DNA from 4 places in the Streptomyces sp. NBC_01622 genome. Region 4 is predicted to be linked to each of the others. Evidence: riboswitches for the same ligand, from Rfam matches in the RefSeq annotation. Region 4 holds a riboswitch; each other region holds the start of a gene.

Region 1 (5,120 bases), 4.2 Mb from region 4:
TACGCGGCGGCCAGTTCGGGGTCCGTCTGCAGCCGGGCCGTCATCTCCTTCATGACGCCGTTCGCCTCAAGCGTGCCGATCGCCGAGGCGGCCTTCGGGCACGTCAGGTAGTACGTCGTCGGGAAGGGCGTGCCGTCGGGGAGGCGGGGGGCCGTCTCCACCACGTCGGGCTGTCCGCACGGGCAGCGGTGCGCGATCGCGCGCAGGCCGCGCGGCGGGCGCCCGAGCTGCTGCTTGAAGGCCTCGACATCCGCGTCGGTGGGCTCGGTGCGCGGAGTGGACGGCGGGGGCGTTTCCATGACTGTCTTCAGGACGTCTTTCTATGGGTCAGTTCTCACTGGTGGTTCTCAACCGGTGGTTCTCACTGGTCGGAGGCGTCGGACTTGTCGACGCCGTCCCAGACGTTCGAGTACCAGGGACGGTCGGCCGCCCCCAGCTCGGCGCGCGACTGCTTGGCCGCGTCCGGGTCGATCACGATGTAGCCCGTCTCCCCGGGCATCACATAGTGCAGCCGCTGCCGGATCTGCTGTTCCGCGTACGAGTCGTCCTGCCAGCGTGCCTTGAGGTCGCGGAGCTGCTCGACGCGCTGCCGGGCCTGCTCCTGCTGCCGCTGGAGGTTGGAGATCTCGGCGCGCTGGGAGACGTACTGCCTTATCGGGTACGCCAGCGCCACGATCAGCGAGCACAGCACCAGGGCGAGGAGGGCCGCCCGGCCGGTGAGCCGGGAGCGGCGGGCCTGCCGTTTGGTCTGGGAGCGGTAGACACGGGCCGCCGTCTGCTCGCCGAGCAGCTTGAGCCTGGTCGTGGTGGAGAACCGGTCCCGGTCCTTCACGGCCATGTCCCGCCTCCCCTTCACACGTGCGTACGTCCCCGCACACGGTACGGGACCGGGTGCGGGGACGTACGTACGACTGGCTAAGGATTGACCCGGTGGGCTCCTGGCGTGGTCAGCCCGTTACCGGTCTCAGCCCTTGAAGCGCGGGAAGGCGCTGCGGCCCGCGTACTCCGCCGCGTCGTCGAGGATCTCCTCGATGCGGAGCAGCTGGTTGTACTTGGCGACGCGGTCCGAGCGGGCCGGGGCGCCGGTCTTGATCTGGCCGCAGTTCACCGCGACGGCGAGGTCGGCGATGGTGGTGTCCTCGGTCTCGCCGGAGCGGTGGGACATCATGCACTTGAAGCCGTTGCGCTGGGCCATCTCGACGGCGTCCAGGGTCTCGGTCAGCGAGCCGATCTGGTTCACCTTGACGAGCAGGGCGTTGGCGGTGCCCTCCTCGATGCCGCGGGCGAGACGCTCGGGGTTGGTGACGAAGAGGTCGTCGCCGACGATCTGGACCTTGTCGCCGATGCGGTCGGTGATGACCTTCCAGCCGGCCCAGTCGTCCTCGTACAGCGGGTCCTCGATGGAGACGAGCGGGTACGCGGAGACGAGCTCCTCGTAGTACTCGGTCATCTCGGCGGCCGAGCGGGACTTGCCCTCGAACTCGTACTTGCCGTCCTTGTAGAACTCGGACGCGGCGACGTCGAGCGCCAGCCCGATCTGCTCGCCGGGGATGTAACCGGCCTGCTTGATGGCCTCGATGATGAGGTCGAGGGCGGCGCGGTTGGACTCCAGGTTCGGGGCAAAGCCGCCCTCGTCGCCGAGGCCGGTGGACAGGCCCTTGGTCTTCAGCACCTTCTTGAGGGTGTGGTAGACCTCGGCGCCCCAGCGCAGCGCCTCGGAGAAGGACTCCGCGCCGATCGGGGCGATCATGAACTCCTGGATGTCCACGTTCGAGTCGGCGTGCGAGCCGCCGTTGAGGATGTTCATCATCGGAACGGGCAGCAGGTGCGCGTTCGGGCCGCCCAGGTAGCGGAAGAGGGGCAGGTCGCTGGCCTCGGACGCGGCGTGCGCCACGGCGAGGGAGACGCCGAGGATGGCGTTGGCGCCGAGCGAGCCCTTGTTGTCGGTGGCGTCCAGGTCGAACATCGCCTGGTCGATCAGGCGCTGCTCGGTGGCGTCGTAGCCGACGAGCTCCGGGCCGATCTGCTCGATGACGGCGAGAACGGCCTTCTCGACACCCTTGCCGCCGTAGCGGTTGGGGTCACCGTCACGCAGCTCGATGGCCTCGAAGGCACCCGTGGAGGCGCCGGACGGAACGGCGGCACGACCCGTGCTGCCGTCGTCGAGGCCGACCTCGACCTCGACCGTGGGGTTGCCTCGGGAGTCCAGGATTTCCCGGGCTACGACGACGTCGATGGACGGCACGAGCATCTCCTTCTTGGGGTCTGACGCGGCTACGGCAACACCGCAGCGGCTCTGCGAGACGAGCCTAACCGGCTCGGGGCGATTGGCCATCCGGTCGGCCGCCTGATGGACAGAACCGAGAGTAAATTGTTTCCGAACGGAACAAAAAGGTTCCCTGAAGCGGAAACAAAAAAGCCCCGCCCCGGTGCGTACGGGGGAACACGCACCGGAGCGGGGAGCCCGTGGGGGACGGGGGTGACCCTCACGAGGTCTCCATGATGGAGTCCACGGTTGTGAGGGCGCTGTGGTTCAGCTGAGAGGCCTGTATGTCACTTCAGGTGAAGCTGCTGGCCCGGGTAGATGAAGTCGGCGTCGTCGATGATGCTCTTGTTCAGCTTGAACAGCTGCTGCCAGCCGCCCTTGACCTTGTGCTTCTCGGCGATGGAGCTGAGGGTGTCGCCCTTGACGACCTTGTACTCGCCGTCACCCTTCTTGACCTTCTTGCCGGTCGGGGTGGAGACGGTCTTCTTGGCGGCCGGGCGCTCGGCGGAGCGGGAGGCGGTCGTGCTGGACGTGGAGCGCTCGGTGGTGCTCTTGGAGGAGCTGTTCGAGCTGCTCGACGAGCTGGAGCTGCCGCCGGAGTAGGTGGCGCTCGACAGGCCGGTGCCGCAGACGGGCCAGGCGCCCTTGCCCTGGGAGGCGAGAACCTTCTCCGCCACGGCTATCTGCTGGGACTTGGAGGCCTGGTTCGCGGTGGAGGCGTAGGCGGTGCCGCCGTACGCGGCCCACGTCGAGGCGGAGAACTGCAGGCCGCCGTAGTAGCCGTTGCCGGTGTTGATGGACCAGTTGCCGCCGGACTCGCACTGGGCGACGGTGTCCCACTCCGAGGCGGTGGCGGCGGAGGCGTTGCCGGCCGCCATGAGCGGGGCGGCGATGGCGACGCCGGTCACGCCGGCGAGCGTGGCGACGCGGGTGGCCTTGGACGGACGGCGGTGCTTGCCCTTGCTGGAAAACAGCATGGAAAATCCCAATCCCCTCACCGACGCCTGCGAGGTGAGCTGTCGGGTTCGGGCCGTGTGAGTTGCCCGGCCGCGCACCTCACGGTGCGCGACTTAACCCCAAGCCGGTTCCGGTCGTCTCTCAACTCCCGGGCCCGGCACTTACCTTGGGTCCCCCGCTCCTGCCTACGGCGCTTGACGCGACGAATGTTCCCGGAGGCCGCTGGCAGGACTCGGCGTGTGCGGCAGCCGGGGCTCGTGGTGACGAGCGGCCTTGACCGTAGACAGGGAAACCACGGAATTTCAAAGACGATCAGGGCTTCTGAGACTCATCCCACACTTTCACCAAAGCGGACATTCGGCGCGAAGTATGACGTGAACTCCCGCTGTTTTGCTGCTACTTTCCGCCCGTTTCAGCACTGACGTCCAAGGTCTGACCGGCGACAATCGCGGTCGGATCGGCGCCTATCACCTTTTTGTTCTCGGCATAGAGCGCGCGCCATCCGCCGCCGAAGTCAAGGGAGTCGGCGATCGACGCGAGGGAGTCGCCGGCGCGGACGGTGTAGGTCTGCGGCACCGCACCCTCCTCGGCACTCGCTCCGCGGTGCTTGCCGGTGGTCTGCTGCTCGACCCCTTGGTCGGCGGCGCCGTCGAGCGCGCCGGTGTCGACGAGGCTCCACTTACCCACCGCCTGCTCCGAATTGTCCGATTCATCGAGTTTCGGAGATGCGGTGGTCGAGCTGTCGTCCGCCGAAGGGGTGGTGGACTTGTCGGACTTAGTGGGATTGTCCGTTGCGGAGGGAGTGGGGCTCTGCGAGTCGCTGCCGGACGAGTCGGAGGGAGTCGGTTCCGTGTTGCCGGAGTCGGACAGCCCGAACGATCCGGAGGCACCGGAAGAGTCGGAGGAGTCCGAAGAACCCGAGGAGCCTGACGAGCTGGTCGACGGCGAGTCGCTCGCGACGCCGGTGTCGACGTTCGCCGAGCCCGAGGTCGCGGTGAGGCCGGAGAGCAGCGCGCAGGTGATCCACGCGGAGGTGCCCTTGGCGTCGAGGATCTTCTCGGCGACGGCTATCTGCTGGGAACGGCTGGCGAGGTCGGCGGTCGGGGCGTAGTCCTCGCCGCCGTACTTGTTCCAGTCGTCCTGGGTTATCTGGAGCCCGCCGTAGTGGCCGTTGCCGCTGTTCTCGCTCCAGGAGCCGCCGGTCTCGCATTCGGCCACCTTGTCCCAGGTGGTGCCGTCGGCGGCGTTCGCGGCGGCGGCGCCGAGGAGGGGGATGGCGATGGCGGAGCCGGTCACGCCGGCCGCGACGAGGATTGCCGGAGCCTGACGGGGGCGACGGTGACGACCGTTCCCGGAGAGCATGCGGAGGCCTTTCGCGTGACGACTGGGAGAGCACGCGGCGGGTGCTGCGGGGCGCCGCGCTGGTACGTGAACGTAGCCGCAGTCGATCACTTGTCACAAGTTAATGCCACGTAGATCACGTGAAGATCACAGAGTTGAGGAACTGTCATCTTCGGGTTTACAGGGCGAGATGGCCTGTTCGGTCGGGTTCGGTCCGGGATTACGGGGTTGGTGTGCCCTCCCGTGGGGTGAACTCCACAGGCAGGGTGCGCAGTCCGCGCATGATGAGGCCACCGCGCCAGCGCAAGTCGGCCGGATCCGCCGCGAGTTGGAGGTCGGGCAGGCGGGTGAGGAGGGTGGCGAGCGCGGTCTGCCCCTCCAGGCGGGCGAGCGGGGCGCCGAGGCAGTAGTGGATGCCGTGGCCGTAACCGAGGTGTTGATTGTCACGCCGTCCGAGATCGAGGACATCGGGATCGGCGAACCGTTCCGGATCGCGGTCCGCGGCGGCCAGTACGACGAGTACGGGGTCGCCGGCCGCGATGTCCTGCCCGCCGAG
Region 2 (5,120 bases), 4.9 Mb from region 4:
GAGGAGTTCCTGACGCTGGCCGCGTCCCGTCTCAAGCCCGGCGCGACCGTGCACTGTGCGACGGACTGGGAGCCGTACGCGGAGCAGATGCTCGAAGTGCTCGGCGCGCACCCGGACTTCGAGAACAGCCAACCCGACGGTGATTTCGCGCCTCGTCCGGACTTCCGGCCGCTGACCCGTTTCGAGGGGCAGGGACTGGACAAGGGACATGTCGTGAACGATCTGCTGTTCCGTCGCGTACCCCACGACGACCAGCGCTGACGCCAGGCTCCCTCGCGGGCCGTGCCCTTACCTCGTTAGGGTCGATGCCGTGGCCACGTTTTCGCCGTACCCCCCACACCCCGGCCACCCGGCCGGTGGTGTGCCCGGCCAGGTGCCGCGCGGGCGCTGGTGGCACCGGAACGGGGTCCGTTACGGCGCGCTGATCACCCTGCTCGCGCTCTCCGGGCTCGTCATCCTCGCCCTCGTCCGCCAACAGACCGGCACGGAAGGGTTCTTGGTGGGTCTCGGGCTCGCCGTACTGCCCGTGCCGCTGCTCGTCGCCGCGTTCCGCTGGCTGGACCGGGTCGACCCCGGCCCCTGGCGCAACCTGCTGTTCTCCTTCGCCTGGGGCGCCTGCGCCGCCGCGCTGATAGCGATCGTCGCCAACAGCTTCGCCACCAGATGGATAGCGACCGCGACCGCCGACCCGACCAGCGCGGACACCCTCGGCGCGACGGTGATAGCCCCGATCGTGGAGGAGTCGGCGAAGGCGGCGGCCGTCCTGCTCGTCTTCCTGTTCCGCAGACGGGACTTCACCGGGATCGTCGACGGGGTGGTGATAGCCGGGGTCACCGCCACCGGCTTCGCGTTCACCGAGAACATCCTCTACCTCGGCACCGCCTTCGGCACCGACCAGCTCACCGGCGACCGCGGCTTCACCTCCGTCACCGCGGCGACCTTCTTCGTACGCATCGTCATGTCCCCGTTCGCGCACCCCCTGTTCACCGTCCTCACCGGCATCGGCTTCGGCATCGCCGCGCTCTCCCCCGACCGGCAGCACGTCCGGCGCGTCCTGGTACCGCTGACCGGACTGCTCCTCGCGATGGGCATGCACGCGGTCTGGAACGGCTCCTCGACGTTCGGCCAGTACGGCTTCTTCGAGGTCTACGGCCTGTTCATGGTGCCCGCGCTCGGCCTGCTGACCTGGCTCGCGGTCTGGACCCGGCAGCGCGAACTGCGCGCCGTGCGCGAGGAGTTGCCCGTGTACGTCCTCGCGGGCTGGCTGACCCCCGTCGAACCGTTCGTGCTCGGCTCGATGAGGGCCCGCAGGCTGGCCCGCGACTACGCCGGCCACCACCTGGGCCGTCCCGCGGCCCGCTCGGTGGCCCGCTACGAGGCCTGCGCGACCTCCCTGGCGTTCCTGCGCCACCGGGCCGCGCGGGGCCGCGCCGGCGCCGACTTCGCCGTACGGGAAAGGGAGTTGCTGCACGAGCTGTGGCAGCGGCGGGAGGTGGCGCGGCCCGCGCTGGAGTACGCGGCGCGGCGGATCGCGCCACCGGTGCCGGTGGTGGTGCCGCCGTGGCCGGTGTACGGGGTGTACGGGAACACGGCCGCGCCGTATGTCGCGTACAACCCGTACCGGTCCTGACGACCCTCAGGCGGAGGCCTGTGTCAGCTGCTCGATCTCGGCGTCCGCGAGGGCCAGTTCGGCCACGGCGAGCAGGTCGGGCAGCTGCTCGACGCTCCTGGCGGAGGCGATCGGTGCGGCGACCGTGGGCTGGGCGGCGAGCCAGGCGAGGGCGACCGTCGCGACCGAGGCGTCGTGGGCCTGGGCGATCTCGTCCAGGGCGGTCAGCACCTTCTGGCCGCGCTCCGATTCGAGGTACTGCGCGGCGCGCCCGGCCCGCGGGCTGTCCACGGCCGTACCGGGCCGGTACTTGCCTGTGAGGAAGCCGGCCGCGAGGGCGAAGTAGGGGAGCGCGGCCAGGCCGTTGCGCTCGGCCACGTCCCGCAGTTCGCCCTCGTAGGTGTCGCGGGAGACGAGGTTGTAGTGCGGCTGGATCGCGACGTAGCGGGCCAGGCCCTCGCGGTCGGAGAAGTCGAGGGAGGCCTGAAGGCGCTCGGGCGAGATGTTGGAGGCGGCGATGTGCCGCACCTTGCCCGCCTTCACCAGCTCGTCCAGCGCGCCGATGATCTCCTCGACCGGCACCTCGACCTGGTCGAAGTGGGTGTAGTAGAGGTCGATGTGGTCGGTGTCCAGGCGGCGCAGGGAGGCGTCGGCGGCGACCCTGATGTTGGCGGCGGACAGGCCCGGGAAGTCGGGGTGCTGGCTGACCTTGGTGGCGATGACGACGTCGGAGCGGTTGCCGCGGGCCTTGACCCACTTGCCGATGACGGTCTCGGACTCGCCGCCCTGGTTGCCCGGGGCGAACGCCGAGTAGGAGTCGGCGGTGTCGACGAAGTTGCCGCCCGCGGCGGCATAGGCGTCGAGCACGGCGAAGGAGGTCGCCTCGTCGGCGGTCCAGCCGAACACGTTGCCGCCGAGGTTGAGCGGGAAGATCTCGAGGTCGGACCGGCCCAGCTTGCGAAGAGAAGTCATGCTCTACGCCAACAGCCGGACCGGAACCGGATATTCCAGCGGGTTCCCCAGGGGCCTCAGGGGTTGAGGCCCTTGCTGCGCAGCCAGGGTGCCGGGTCGCTGGCGGTGGCCGCGCCGTTGATGTGTACCTCAAGGTGGAGGTGCGGCCCGGTCACGTTGCCGGTGGCGCCCACGCGGCCGATGACGTCACCGGTGGCGACCTTCTGGCCGACGCTGACGTTGATCGAGGACTGGTGGCAGAACCACAGCTCGGTGCCGTCGTCGAGGGTGATGATCGTGCGGTAGCCGTAGGACCCGGCCCAGCCGGCCTCGGTGACCGTGCCGCTGTGGATGGCCTTGATCAGCGTGCCGGTGGGCGCGGCGAAGTCGAGTCCGGTGTGGTAGCCGGAGGACCACATGGAACCGGCCTGGCCGAAGGTGCCGGTGATCGTGTACGAGGCGACCGGCAGCGTGTACTGCTTGGCCAGCGCGGCGAGCTTCGCGGCCTCGGCCTTCTTCTTGGCGGCGGCCTCCGTGGCCTTCTTGGCGTCCGCGGCCCTCTGCGCGGCGTCCTTCTCGGCCTTCGCGGCGGCGGCGTCGACCTGCTTGGCGACGGCTGCCTCGGCGGCGGCCTGGGACTTGCCGTCGACTTGGAGCTGCTGCAGCTCGGCCTGCTCCATGATCCGGTTGCGCAGCAGTTCGCCCGCGTCCGAGGTGCCCTTGGCGGTCTCGGTGGTGGTCACGCCGACGCTGCTGAGCGCGGTCGCGGAACCCTTGGGGGTGCTGGCGGAGTCGTCCAGCAGATGGCCCACGGAGGGCAGGTCGGGCAGGGAGATCGAGACGGGCGGCTTGCCGGTGTTGGCGCTGGCCATCCCGCCGGCGCTCACGGCGGCTATGACACCGACGCCCAGGACGGTGGAGCTGCGGGCGAATCCCCCGCCACCACGCTGCTTGGCGACACGGTGCTTGCCGCGGTTGGGAGGAACGGACTCCGCGCTGGGGTTCCACTCCTCCCAGGGGCCCTCGTCGGGGCGGAACCCGCCGTAGACGAACGGGGCTTCTGGGGCAGCCTGGTTGGACGCCACGTGGGCGTGCTCCTTTCCTTCCTTCTCGCCTACCGGGTTAGCTGACGGGTTCGGAGCAGGAAGGTCTCCTACGCGCGTAAACCGGTCGTGTTCCCACGACTGTCGACGTGCGATTCACCCCAAGTGGTGGTTCCCCGGTTCCCTTGCGGGATTCGGCGCGTGCGCACGGAGCTGTCTCTTGTGACGGCTGGGACGACCGTGCTGCGTTATCGAACGTTAATAGACACGGGCGCCCGTTTCCAAGCCCGTTCGCTTGATCATTAACCTTTCCTTGCTGGACGAAGAGCCCATGACCGGCGAAAAACGGGTGAGTTGACCTGTCATGGACGGCGTACGGCGATCATCGCCATGTCGTCCGTCATCCCGCCCCCGGCATACCGGCGCACCTCCTTGGCCAGGATGCCGAGCAGCGCTTCGGGGCTGCGGAGGGTCCGCCCGGACAGCCGCTCCCCGGGGTCGTAGAACACGCCGTGGCAGTCGCGGGCCTCGGACAGGCCGTCGGTGTAGAGGAGCAGTGTGGCGCCGCCGGGGAACGCGAACTCCTCGGCCCGGTCGGGCCAGAACCCCAACTCCCCTATTCCCAGCGGCAGTGCGGGCTCCTTGACGAGCAGGGTGTCCACGGTGCCGTCCGCGTGCAGGAGCAGCGGCGGCGGGTGACCGCGGTCGACGATCCGTACGACGCCGTCGCCGTGCGGGAGTTCGGCGAGGACGGCCGTGGTGAACCCCTCGAACGCGTCGAGCCCGTCGCGCCGGGTGCCCTCGCGCGCCAGCGCCCGCTCCAGCCGCTGTGCGACCGCCTCCAGTGTGGCCTCCTGCTCGGCGGCCTCCCGGAACGCCCCGATCACCACGGCTACGGCGGCGACCGCGCCCATGCCCTTCCCGCGTACGTCGCCGACGACCAGCCGTACGCCGTGCGGAGTGTCCTGCACGGCGTACAGGTCGCCGCCGATGAACGCGCCCTCCTGCGCCGCCTCGTACCGTGCCGCGATCTCGAACCCGCCGATCCGCTCGGCCGGTTCGGGCAGTACGGCGCGCTGGGCGGCCTCGGCGATCTCGCGCACGGAGGCGAGCTGTTCGCTGCTGCGGCGGACGAGGGCGTTGATGAGGACGGCCAGGACGGCGACCGTCGCCACGGTGGCCACCTCGGTGACCGCGTCGATGCGCAGGAGGATGCCGAGCCTGAGGTGGATCGCGAGGACGACGGCGAGCGAGGCGAGCCCGGTGAGCACGGTGCCGCGCCGGGAGTAGAGCGGGGCGGCGACGAGCGGGGCGGCGGTCAAGAACGGGGCCGCGGTGAAGTCCCGCGGGGTGAGGTAGTCGTAGAACGCCCCGACGATCAGCAGTAGCGCGGGCAGTCGGCGGACAAGGGCGAGGACGCGGGGGATCCGCCGTCCCTCGTCGGGGCCGAGGCCGGGGTCGGGCACGGGGTCGCCGGGCAGGCGCCCGCCGGCTCGCACATACGGACCCTCCTCCTC
Region 3 (5,120 bases), 1.3 Mb from region 4:
CCGCTCCCCGCCGGCTCCTCCTTCGAGTCCCCGCTCGACGGACGCGAGGAGTACCCGGTCGAGGGCGGCCCCCGCTTCGTCCGGCCCGCCCTGTCGGTGCGCACGCCGGAGCGGCGCGGCACCGAGTGGACCTTCGACCGCTACGAAACGGACGGCGACGAGCTGCGGCTCCGCTTCCGCGACGCGGGACTGGCGATCACCCTGCACTACCGGACGCGCGGCGACGTCGTGGAGCGCTGGACGGTCCTCGACAACGACGGGTCCGAGCCGCTGGAGCTGCTGCGCGCCGACTCCGCCACCTGGACGCTGCCCGACCGGGAGGAGTGGCAGCTGTCGCACGTGCACGGACGCTGGGCCGCCGAGTCACGGCTGGTGCGCTCCCCCCTCACCTACGGTGAGAAGGTCATCGGCAGCCGCCGCGGCCACACCGGACACCAGTACCTCCCCTGGGTCGCGCTCGACACCGACGCGACCGAGGAACGCGGTGAGGTCTACGGCTGCGCCCTCGGCTGGTCGGGGTCCTGGCGGATCGCCGTGGCCCAACTCCCGGACGCGCGCGTGCAGATCACCGGCGGCGTCGGGTACGACGAGTCCGGGCTGCTGAGCCTCGCGGCCGGGGAGTCCTTCACGACACCCCTCTTCGCGGCCCTGTGGAGCGACGCCGGCTTCGGCGGCGCCAGCCGCACCTGGCACGACTACCAGCGGACGTACGTCATCCCGGACGCCGACCGGGACCGGCCGGTGCTCTACAACTCCTGGGAGGCCACGCAGTTCGACATCTCCGAGGAGCAGCAGGAGGTGCTCGCGCAGCGTGCGGCGGCGGCCGGCGTCGAGCTGTTCGTGGTCGACGACGGCTGGTTCGGCGCCCGCACCAGCGACCGTGCCGGACTCGGCGACTGGACCCCCAACCCGGACCGCTTCCCCGCCGGCCTCAAGCCGCTCGCCGACCGCGTCCACTCACTGGGCATGCAGTTCGGCATCTGGGTCGAGCCCGAGATGATCAACCCGGACAGCGACCTCTACCGCGCCCACCCGGACTGGGTGCAGTACCAGGAGGGGCGAAAGCGGACGGAGTTCCGCAATCAGCTCGTCCTCAACCTCGCCCGCGAGGACGTCCAGGAGTATCTCTGGGAGCAGCTCGACGGCCTCCTCTCCAGCGCCCCCATCGACTATGTGAAGTGGGACTTCAACCGCTGCTTCACCGACGCGGGCTGGCCCGGCGACGCCTATCCGCAGCGCCTCTGGGTCGACCATGTGCGCGCGTTGTACGCCCTGTTGGACCGGCTGCGGGAGGCCCACCCCGGTGTGGCCTTCGAGTCCTGCTCGGGCGGCGGCGGCCGGATCGACCTCGGCATCCTCAGCCGTACGGACCAGGTGTGGACCTCGGACAACACCGACCCGCTCGACCGGCTCGCCATCCAGCACGGCTTCAGCCAGATCCACCCCGCGCGCGTGATGGCCGCCTGGGTCACCGACAGCCCGAACACCCAGCTCAACGACCGGGTCAGCAGCCTGCGCTTCCGGTTCGTGAGTGCCATGGCCGGGGTGCTCGGCGTGGGCGGCGACCTCTCGGAGTGGACCGAGGAGGAACTAGCCGAGGCCCGCGAGTGGATCGGCCTCTACAAGGAGATCCGGCCGCTCGTGCAGCACGGCGACCTCCACCGGCTGCGCCCGCCGACCGGCGGACTGAGCGCCGTGCAGTACACGCGCGGCGACGAGAGCGTCGTCCTCGCCCTGCTCCAGGCGCAGCACTACGGCGAGCCGGTACCGGCGCTCCGGCTGCGCGGACTCGACCCGGCGGCGTCGTACGAATGCCTCGAAACGGGCGAAGTCCACCGAGGCGCTGTCCTGTTGCACCACGGGCTGCGGACCGGGCTGCGGGGTGACCTCGATGCGACGGTTCTCCGGCTGCGTCGCATCTGAGCCTTCTGTCCGAATTGCAGCCTTCGTTACAACTCGCTCTGGAATAAGGGAAGCTGAGGGGTTGTACGTGAGCAGCGTCATATCCGTGACCGTACGTCGCTCGTCATGTTCACGTAATTGACATGCTTTTCCAGGGGAATTGAGGGCGAAGTCGGGTGGGAATTCACGCAGGGTGACTGTGAATTCCCACAGGAGATCACAAGAAACACAAAACCGTGGAACCTCCTGCTTGTCCCTTTGCGTCTTCCTCGCTTACGTTCGCCACCAATCCGGACGGACGCCCAATCCTGCCGCCGACCGGACTCCGCACACACCCACCCGTATGCGGCAGGAGCGGGGGACCCACAGGTAGGACGCCTGTTCCGGTCTCCGGAACGGGCTTGGGGTAAAGCCGCGCCCAGCGCGCGGCCGGGCATCTCCAGCCCGCACCCGACAGCTCACCCCGCAGGCGCCGGAGAGGAATTCGTCATGCCCGCGAAGGGTAAGCACCGCCGTCCCAAGTCCCAGCGCCTCACCCGCTCGATAGCCCTAGCCGGAACCGGCGGTGCCGCGCTCGCCCTTCCGCTCATGGGGGCCACCGGCGCCCATGCGGCCACTTCGACTTCCGCTCCGGAAAAGGCCGTTCAATCGGTTCCGGCAACTGAGAAGACGGTGACGCAGAAGGCGGCGACCGCCAAGACCGAAGGCGTCAAGACGTATTCGGTGAAGGCGGGCGACTGGCTCGCGAAGATCGCCGAGGACCAGGACGTCACCGGCGGTTGGAAGAAGATCTACCAGGACAACCGCGAGGCCATCGGCGCCGACCCCTCGCTGATCCACCCGGGCCTCAAGCTCTCCCTCGGCAAGAAGGCCACGACGAGCACGAGCACGGACACCGGGGCGAGCACGGCCAAGTCGTCCGGCACTTCGTCCACTTCGTCCTCCTCTTCGAAGAAGACGACCGCCACCCAGAGCGCCGACACCACCAGCACCTCCAGCGGCTACACCCTCCCCGTGACCGGCGGCACCATCGGTACCGGCTACCACGTCGCGGGCAGCATGTGGTCCAGCGGCTATCACACGGGCGTCGACTTCGTCGTCCCGACCGGCACCACCGTCAAGGCGGTCGCCGCAGGTACGGTCGTCTCGGCGGCCTACGACGGCGCCTACGGCAACGAGGTCGTCATCCGGCATGCGGACGGCGAGTACTCGCAGTACGCCCACATGTCGCAGCTGTCCGTCTCGGCCGGCCAGACCGTGACCGAGGGTCAGCAGATCGGCCTTTCCGGCGCGACCGGCAATGTGACCGGCCCGCACCTGCACTTCGAGATCCGGACCACTCCGTACTACGGCTCGGACGTGGACCCGGTCGCCTACCTCCGCTCGCACGGCGTCACCGTCGGCTGACATCAGGGCCCGGTGCAGGGCAGTTCCCGGGGTCAACGCCCCTGACCAGGGGCTTATTCCGACTTTGGACAACCCTTTACAAGTGGCTTATCTCACCGTCCGTCAACCCCATATTACGATCGCGTAGGTCACACACCAGGGTGAACTATGGTTGCCGTGGCTAACGATTCGAAGAGTGGCAACAGATCAGTGATCGGGTCGTACGTGGCGGTGGGGGACAGCTTCACCGAGGGCGTCGGCGACCCCGGGCCCGACGGGGCGATGGTCGGCTGGGCCGACCGGTTCGCGGTACTGCTCGCGGACCGGCGGCCCGAGGGCGACTTCGAGTACACCAACCTCGCCGTGCGCGGGAAACTGCTCGACCAGATCGTGGCCGACCAGCTCACCCGGGCCAAGGAGATCGGCCCCGACCTGGTCTCCTTCTGCGCGGGCGGCAACGACATCATCCGTCCCGGCACCGACCCCGACGAGGTGGCCGAGCGCTTCGAACGCGCGGTCGCCGACCTCACCTCCGCCGTCGGCACCGTCCTGGTGACGACCGGCTTCGACACCCGTGGTGTGCCGGTGCTCAAGCATCTGCGCGGCAAGATCGCCACCTACAACGGGCATGTGCGTGCCATCGCCGACCGCTACGGCTGCCCGGTGCTCGACCTGTGGTCTCTGAAGACGGTCCAGGACCGCCGGGCCTGGGACGGCGACCGGCTCCACCTCTCTCCCGAGGGCCACACGCGCGTGGCGCTCCGCGCCGGTCAGGTCCTCGGCGTCGAGGTCCCGGCCGACCCGGACCAGCCCTGGCCGCCGCTTCCGCCGCGCGGCACGCTCGACATCCGCCGCGACGACGTGCACTGGGCGCGCGAGTACCTGGTGCCGTGGATCGGACGCCGACTGCGCGGCGAGTCCTCGGGCGACCACGTGGAGGCCAAGGGCGCGCTGTCGCCCGACGACATCAAGATGCGGATCGAGTCGGTCGCTTGACGGAACGACGGGAGCGACGCGCCGAGGAGGACGTGCCCGGGGTGTGAGAGCGACCGCGGGCCGTTCCCCGATGCCGGAGAACTCCGTCCGGTACCGCCCGTTTCAGGGAGCGGTCAACGCCGCCCGCTCCAGGCCGAGTTCCCGCGCGAGCGCCTCGTCGACCCACTCCAGGGCCCGCGTCCGCGACACCGCGCCCGCGTACGCCGTCATCTGTACGGCCAGACCGTCCAGGAGAGCCGTGAGGCGCAGGGCCGCGGCGTTCGGGTCCGCGCAGTGGAACTCGCCCGCGATCACCCCCTCGGCGACGACCTCCGCGAGCGCCTGCTTCCACTGCCGGTCGAGATCGCGCGTGACCTCCAGCAGGGCGGGTTCGCGCAGCGCCGCCGCCCAGCCCTCGATCCACAGCCGCCACCCCTTGGCCTGCCCGGTCGGCGCGTACCAGCGCACCGCCGCACGCAGCCGGCGCAGCGCGGTCGTCCGCCGGCCGAGCAGCTTGCGCAGATGCGCGAGATCGTCCTCGGCGGCATGAGCGAACGCGGCGGCGACCAGCTTCTCCTTGGTCGAGAAGTGATAGAGCACCAGCGCGTTGCTCACCCCGAGCGCCGAGGCCACATCGGCGATCCTGACCGCCGCCACACCCCGCGCCTCGATCTGCTCGACCGCGGCCCGCAGCAACTCCGCACGCCGCTCCGCCACACCCAACCGCACTCTCGCCACCCGGCCACCTTATTCCGTGGCCCGCGAAGCTGTTGCCCCGTGCCTCACCGGTACCAGCCGAACCGCTCCGCGATGACCGGCAGCCGGTCGGCGACGATGGCGTGCGCGGCGGCGCGCGG
Region 4 (5,120 bases):
TCTCCATGATTCCGTGTGATTCCGGCTGATGCCGCCGACCGCCGCACGGTGTGTCGCGCCGGATGCGAAGATCGCTCCCCTGGGAGGGAGCGGCCATGGGTGACATACGGGTGACGTGTGCGACGTTCAACGTGCTGCACGGCCAGCTGATCAGGCCGGACGGCCACCCGGCCGCCGCCCGCCCCGACGACGCCTCGGCACCCCTCGCCGAAGCCGTCGCGTCCCTGGACGTCGATGTGCTGGCCCTCCAGGAGGTCGACCGCTTCCAGGAACGCTCCGGCCGCGTCGACCAGGCGGCGGTCGCCGCCGCCGCGCTGGGCGCCCTCGACTGGCGCTACGCGACCGCGCTGCACAGCCGTTTCGTGCCGGGCCGGGGGTGGGTCAACGACCCGGCCGAACCCGCGCCGCGCGTCCACGGAACCGAGGCACTGGAGCCCGAAGTCCCGTCACAGGGCGTCGCGTTGCTGTCCCGGCTGCCGGTCCGCGAGTGGCGGGCCCTACGGCTCCCTCCGGGCCCGCTGGCCGTGCCGCTGAAGGTGGCCGGGCGGACCGCTCCGGTGCTGGCCCGCGATCAGCCCAGGGCCGCCCTGGCCGCCGTACTGGAAGGACCGCGCGGCCCGTTCACCGCGGTGGCCGTCCATCTCTCGTTCGTACCGGGCTGGAACGTCCGCCAGTTGCACACCGTCCGCCGCTGGATCGCCGATCTGCCCCAACCCCAGCTGCTGCTGGGCGACTTCAACCTGATCGGCGCGCTGCCCAGGGTCGCCCTCAACGCGACCGCGCGCCGGAGCTGGCGGGGTCCGGCCGGGCGGGCGACCTACCCCTCGCACCGCCCGCGCGTCCAGCTCGACCACATCCTGGCGAGGGGGCTCGACGCGGACGCGGTGGGGACGGCGCACACACCGCGGACGGCGATCTCGGACCACCGGCCGCTGGTGGTGGAGCTGTCGCTGTGACCCGGTTCAGTTCCACAGGGGATAGGTCACGACGTGCGCGAACCTGTCCGGCCTTCCGTCGGTGTAGGTCAGGCTGATCCGGCCGTACTGCCGTACCCCCGGATGCCGCTTCCACGTCTGCGCGTTGTCGAGCCGGACGACGACCGGATACGAGTGGAACTTGCCCGCCGCGCAATAGGGTTTGCAGTCGTTCACCCAGTTGACGCCCGTCGCCGTCGCGGAGTTGGCGTCCCAGTTGGTCCAACGCAGCGATGCCAGACGGCTGTTGCCGTCACCGCAGGCGAGCACGAAGTCGGCGGGGCGCACCTCGGGATGCCAGAGGCAGTCGACCAGCACGGGGACCGCGGACTGCCGCTGGGAGACCGGTTGCGCGCGCACCGTCGCCGGGGCCGCGGACGAGGTGTCCACGGCCGGCGCGAGCAGGGCGGCGGCACAGACCGTGACGAGTCCGACCATGGTGTGTTTGTACATGTCCGCTCCCGGCCGCCTGTTCGTACCCGTCGCTCCGCACCCGCACCGGTGGTGGGCCCGCCCGGCGAGACACGGTCGTCGTCCGTCTTCCCGTTCGACGCTACGACCGTGTCCTGGGTTCCACCACTCGTACAGACCAACGACGCGGCCCGCCGGGAGTAGCGGGGTGCACGCGACCGGCGCCGGGAAACCCCGGCCCCGAGCGGCTCAGGCGGGCCGTACGGCGCCCCGGATGGCGGCCGAACCGGCGTAGAAGATCGACTCCTCGCGTATCGGCGTGCCGGGGCTCGGCGCGTGGATCATCAGGCCGTTGCCGGTGTAGAGACCGACGTGGTCGATGCTGTCGTAGAAGAAGATCAGGTCGCCGGCGCGGATGTCCGTGAGGGGGACGAGGGCGCCCGCGCCCGACTGTTCCTGGGCGGTGCGCGGGAGCAGGACGCCCGCCGCCTTCCAGGCGGCCTGGGTGAGGCTGGAGCAGTCGTACGCGTCCGGTCCCGCCGCGCCCCACAGGCACGGCCTGCCGATCTGTGCGCGGGCGAAGGCGAGGGCGGTGGCGGTCTTGCTCTGGGTGCCGGCGTCCGGTGCGGTGGGGGTGACGCTGGCGGGCGTCGGGCTCATGGGCGGGGCCGGAGGGAGCGTGACTTCCGGGGCCATGGCCGGAGGGGCGGGGGGTGCGAGTGCGGGGGCGACGGACGGGGCCGCGGCGAAGGAGACCTCGGGGGCGGGGGCGGTCGGCTGCCACTCCTGCTGCGGCGGGCGCCAGGACGGTTCCGGTGCGGGCTGCCAGGCGGGCTGGGCCGGGGGCTCCTGGGGGATCAGAGGCATCTGCCCCGTGGACCAAGCAGGTTGCTCGGTCACTGCGGGCATCTGCCCTGTCGACCAGGTCTGTTGCTCGGTCACTGCGGGGAACTGGCCGGTGGACCACGGCTGTTGCTCGGTCACCATGGGCATCTGTCCGGTGGACCAGGTCTGTTGCTCGGTCACCATGGGCATCTGTCCGGTGGACCAAGTGGTCTCCGGCGCGGACCAGGCCGTCTCCGGGAGCGGCCAGGTGGCGCCCGTCGGCGCGGTCTCGGTGCGCGGTGCGCCGATGGCCGGGAGCAGGTCCAGGCTCGCGGTGAGCGGGTCGAAGGCCGGTGCCGGGGCGGTCGCGTACTGCTGTGGTGCCATGACGCTCCCGGGCGGCACCTCGACGGCCGAAGCGGGCGGTACCGGCGGCAGGTCGAGGACGGTCGCCGGAGGCATCTGCGACATCTGGGCCTGAGCCATCTGTGCGATCTGGGCGATCTGAGACATCTGCGACGCCTGCGACATCTGGGCCTGAGGCACCTGCGTCTGCGACATCTGCGGCATCACAGGTGTCTGTTGTGCGCCGGGAGGCAGCGCGGCGATGGGTGCTGCGGTCAACTCCAGTGCGGGGGCCGTGAGTTGCGGGGCGGTGGGCTCCGGTGCGGCGGTGGTCCCCGCGGTCAGTTCGGCCACGGCGCGGCCGGGCTGCGCTTCGAGCGCGCGGTCGGTGCTCTGGGGCTCGGGACGTCGTTCGGACCGCTCGGGGCGGGATTCCGCCGGGCGGGCCGGGGTCCTGCCGGGCGGCAGGATCGCCGGTACGGTCGGGCCCAGTTGGGTGCGGGCGCGGTCGAACAGTTGCCGGGTGACGGCTTCGACGGCGGGGTCGGAAGGACGTGACGCGCTGGGGCGGGACTCGACACGCTTGCGCGGTTTCCCGGACATCGCACGTGTGGCGTTGTAGTTTCCGGTGGCCGTCTCGGCCCTGTCGTAAAGGGAGTTGATCCGCCGCTGGACTTCGTCGCGGCTGGGTCGGTCGTCCACGGTGGGGCCACTGCCTCCGGTGCGCGTGCGTCGTTCTGCCGGCATGGCAGACCTGCTCCTTCCGCTTCGCGCCTACCGGGTTAGCTGTCGGGTTCGGGCGTCGATCACGGAAGGTTTGCCCTACGGTCCTTGCCCTGAAGGGCAGTTGGACCGATTCACCCCAAGTTCGGTTGGGTCCCCGGCTCCGGCTGCCGCGAGCGACACGCCGGACTCGGCGCAAGCCGTGCGGCCCGGCGCCGATCGCCGGAGTAGGTCGTACGGCCTGAACGTCAACTTAGCCAACGTGTGTGCCTCGTGTGAAGGTTGAAGCGCGATATGTCCGATACGTATTTGTGACCTTTACCTCGCCCTGGTGTGTCGAGGGGGCAGGAGCCCGCCGGGGCCGGTGATCCATAAGAGGTCGCTATGAATTTCTGGGACGGTTGAACACACCGGGACCGGGCTCCGTATTGGGTCGGGGGATTTCCATGCCGGGACGAGCCGGGCCGACCGATACGTGTAGGAGCAACTTCCTTGGCACGCAACACGCGCAGACGCCCCACAGGCGCACGACGCGCGACGATGGCAGCAGTCGCCCTGATGCTGGGCGGCGGAGGACTGGTGGCGGCGAACGTCTACGCGTCGGCGTCCGAAGGCGGTTGGGGCGGTGACTCCGCCCAACAAGGGTCTCCGGACGCGGCGTCGCGAGGCGCGACGATCGACTGCCCGGACATCGGCACCCAGTTGACGACGGTGCCCGACGAGGCGAAGACCGACGTCGACAAGGAACTCGCGCTTCTGGACCAGCAGATAACCGAGGCCTACCAGAAACTCCGGGACTCGACGGAGTCCATTCGCCAGGACGCCTCTTTCGCCGACAACGCGATCATGAATCCGCTGAAGGAGAAGCGGGCGGCGACGATCGGACGGATCGACGACGCCATCGCACGCGTCGGGGACCGCCCCCAGGGACTCGACGCCCTCGCCGGCTGCACCCTGATCGCGCCCACGAACGAGACCGGCGACCAGGGCGGCAACGGCGGCGACCAGAGCGCCAGTGCCAGTGCCAGCACCGGAGACCAGGGGCAGCAGGGCCAGCAGCAGTCCACCAACGGGCCCGTCGCCTCGGACTACGCGGACATCACCTCCGTACAGCCCAACGTGAACGCTCGGCAGGAGCAGGCGGGCGCCTCCCGCGGCACGTTCGTCACCGCCTGCGGGGTGAACGAGAACGGCCTGTTCAACTCCGACAACGTGATCGTCGCCCCCGGCGTCACCAACGGCGCCCACCACTTCCACGACTACATCGGCAACCAGTCCAACAACGCCTTCGCCAGCGACCAGGACCTCGCGAACGCCGACACGAGCTGCGAGAACCCGGGCGACAAGTCCACCTACTACTGGCCAGTCCTGCGCCTGCAGAACGGCAAGCAGGAGCGGGACGCCGACAAGCCCGGCGGCGGCACGGAGGGCAACACCGGTGAGATCGTCACGGCCAAGCAGGTCACCCTGACCTTCGAGGGCAACCCGCAGAGCAAGGTCGTCGCGATGCCGCGCCTCCTGCGCATCATCACCGGCGACGCCAAGGCCTTCGTCAACGGCCCCGCCAACGCCAACGCCTCCTGGAGCTGCACCGGGTTCGAGGACCGGCAGCTCAAGGACAAGTACCCGCTGTGCCCTTCCGGCAGTGACGTGGTGCGCACCTTCAAGTTCCAGAGCTGCTGGGACGGCCGCAACATCGACAGCGCCAACCACCGCACCCATGTGGCCTTCGAGGCCGCCGACGGCGCCTGCCCGGACGGCTTCAAGGCCATCCCGCAACTGGTGCAGCGGATCGTCTACGCCGTCGACGCGCCGAGCCTCCAGGACGGCGGCAGGACGAGC

Evidence for each region. Region 4 has a riboswitch for cyclic di-AMP ahead of OH768_RS02370 (NlpC/P60 family protein). Riboswitches for the same ligand answer to the same signal wherever they lie in the genome.
Region 1: it holds a riboswitch for cyclic di-AMP, as region 4 does, so the genes downstream of both, OH768_RS21055 (transglycosylase family protein) here and OH768_RS02370 (NlpC/P60 family protein) in region 4, are expected to answer to the same signal.
Region 2: it holds a riboswitch for cyclic di-AMP, as region 4 does, so the genes downstream of both, OH768_RS24580 (M23 family metallopeptidase) here and OH768_RS02370 (NlpC/P60 family protein) in region 4, are expected to answer to the same signal.
Region 3: it holds a riboswitch for cyclic di-AMP, as region 4 does, so the genes downstream of both, OH768_RS08455 (peptidoglycan DD-metalloendopeptidase family protein) here and OH768_RS02370 (NlpC/P60 family protein) in region 4, are expected to answer to the same signal.

The regions. Positions count from the first base shown of each region.
Region 1 covers NZ_CP109293.1:4,686,943-4,692,062, forward strand. Annotated here, with positions in the region: partial or broken gene OH768_RS21040 (DUF501 domain-containing protein) at 1-299, opposite strand, end outside; gene OH768_RS21045 (septum formation initiator family protein) at 362-838, opposite strand; gene eno (phosphopyruvate hydratase) at 965-2,251, opposite strand; gene OH768_RS21055 (transglycosylase family protein) at 2,554-3,243, opposite strand; cyclic di-AMP (ydaO/yuaA leader) riboswitch at 3,253-3,426, opposite strand; gene OH768_RS21060 (transglycosylase family protein) at 3,620-4,585, opposite strand; gene OH768_RS21065 (cytochrome P450) at 4,785-5,120, opposite strand, start outside.
Region 2 covers NZ_CP109293.1:5,405,981-5,411,100, forward strand. Annotated here, with positions in the region: gene trmB (tRNA (guanosine(46)-N7)-methyltransferase TrmB) at 1-261, shown strand, start outside; gene OH768_RS24570 (PrsW family glutamic-type intramembrane protease) at 311-1,630, shown strand; gene OH768_RS24575 (aldo/keto reductase) at 1,637-2,581, opposite strand; gene OH768_RS24580 (M23 family metallopeptidase) at 2,638-3,645, opposite strand; cyclic di-AMP (ydaO/yuaA leader) riboswitch at 3,657-3,813, opposite strand; gene OH768_RS24585 (PP2C family protein-serine/threonine phosphatase) at 3,966-5,120, opposite strand, start outside.
Region 3 covers NZ_CP109293.1:1,823,952-1,829,071, reverse strand. Annotated here, with positions in the region: gene OH768_RS08460 (alpha-galactosidase) at 1-1,923, shown strand, start outside; cyclic di-AMP (ydaO/yuaA leader) riboswitch at 2,225-2,387, shown strand; gene OH768_RS08455 (peptidoglycan DD-metalloendopeptidase family protein) at 2,392-3,309, shown strand; gene OH768_RS08450 (SGNH/GDSL hydrolase family protein) at 3,499-4,284, shown strand; gene OH768_RS08445 (TetR/AcrR family transcriptional regulator) at 4,387-5,001, opposite strand; gene OH768_RS08440 (Glu/Leu/Phe/Val dehydrogenase dimerization domain-containing protein) at 5,046-5,120, opposite strand, start outside.
Region 4 covers NZ_CP109293.1:531,538-536,657, reverse strand. Annotated here, with positions in the region: gene OH768_RS02380 (endonuclease/exonuclease/phosphatase family protein) at 96-956, shown strand; gene OH768_RS02375 (hypothetical protein) at 963-1,427, opposite strand; gene OH768_RS02370 (NlpC/P60 family protein) at 1,635-3,302, opposite strand; cyclic di-AMP (ydaO/yuaA leader) riboswitch at 3,311-3,484, opposite strand; gene OH768_RS02365 (DUF1996 domain-containing protein) at 3,819-5,120, shown strand, end outside.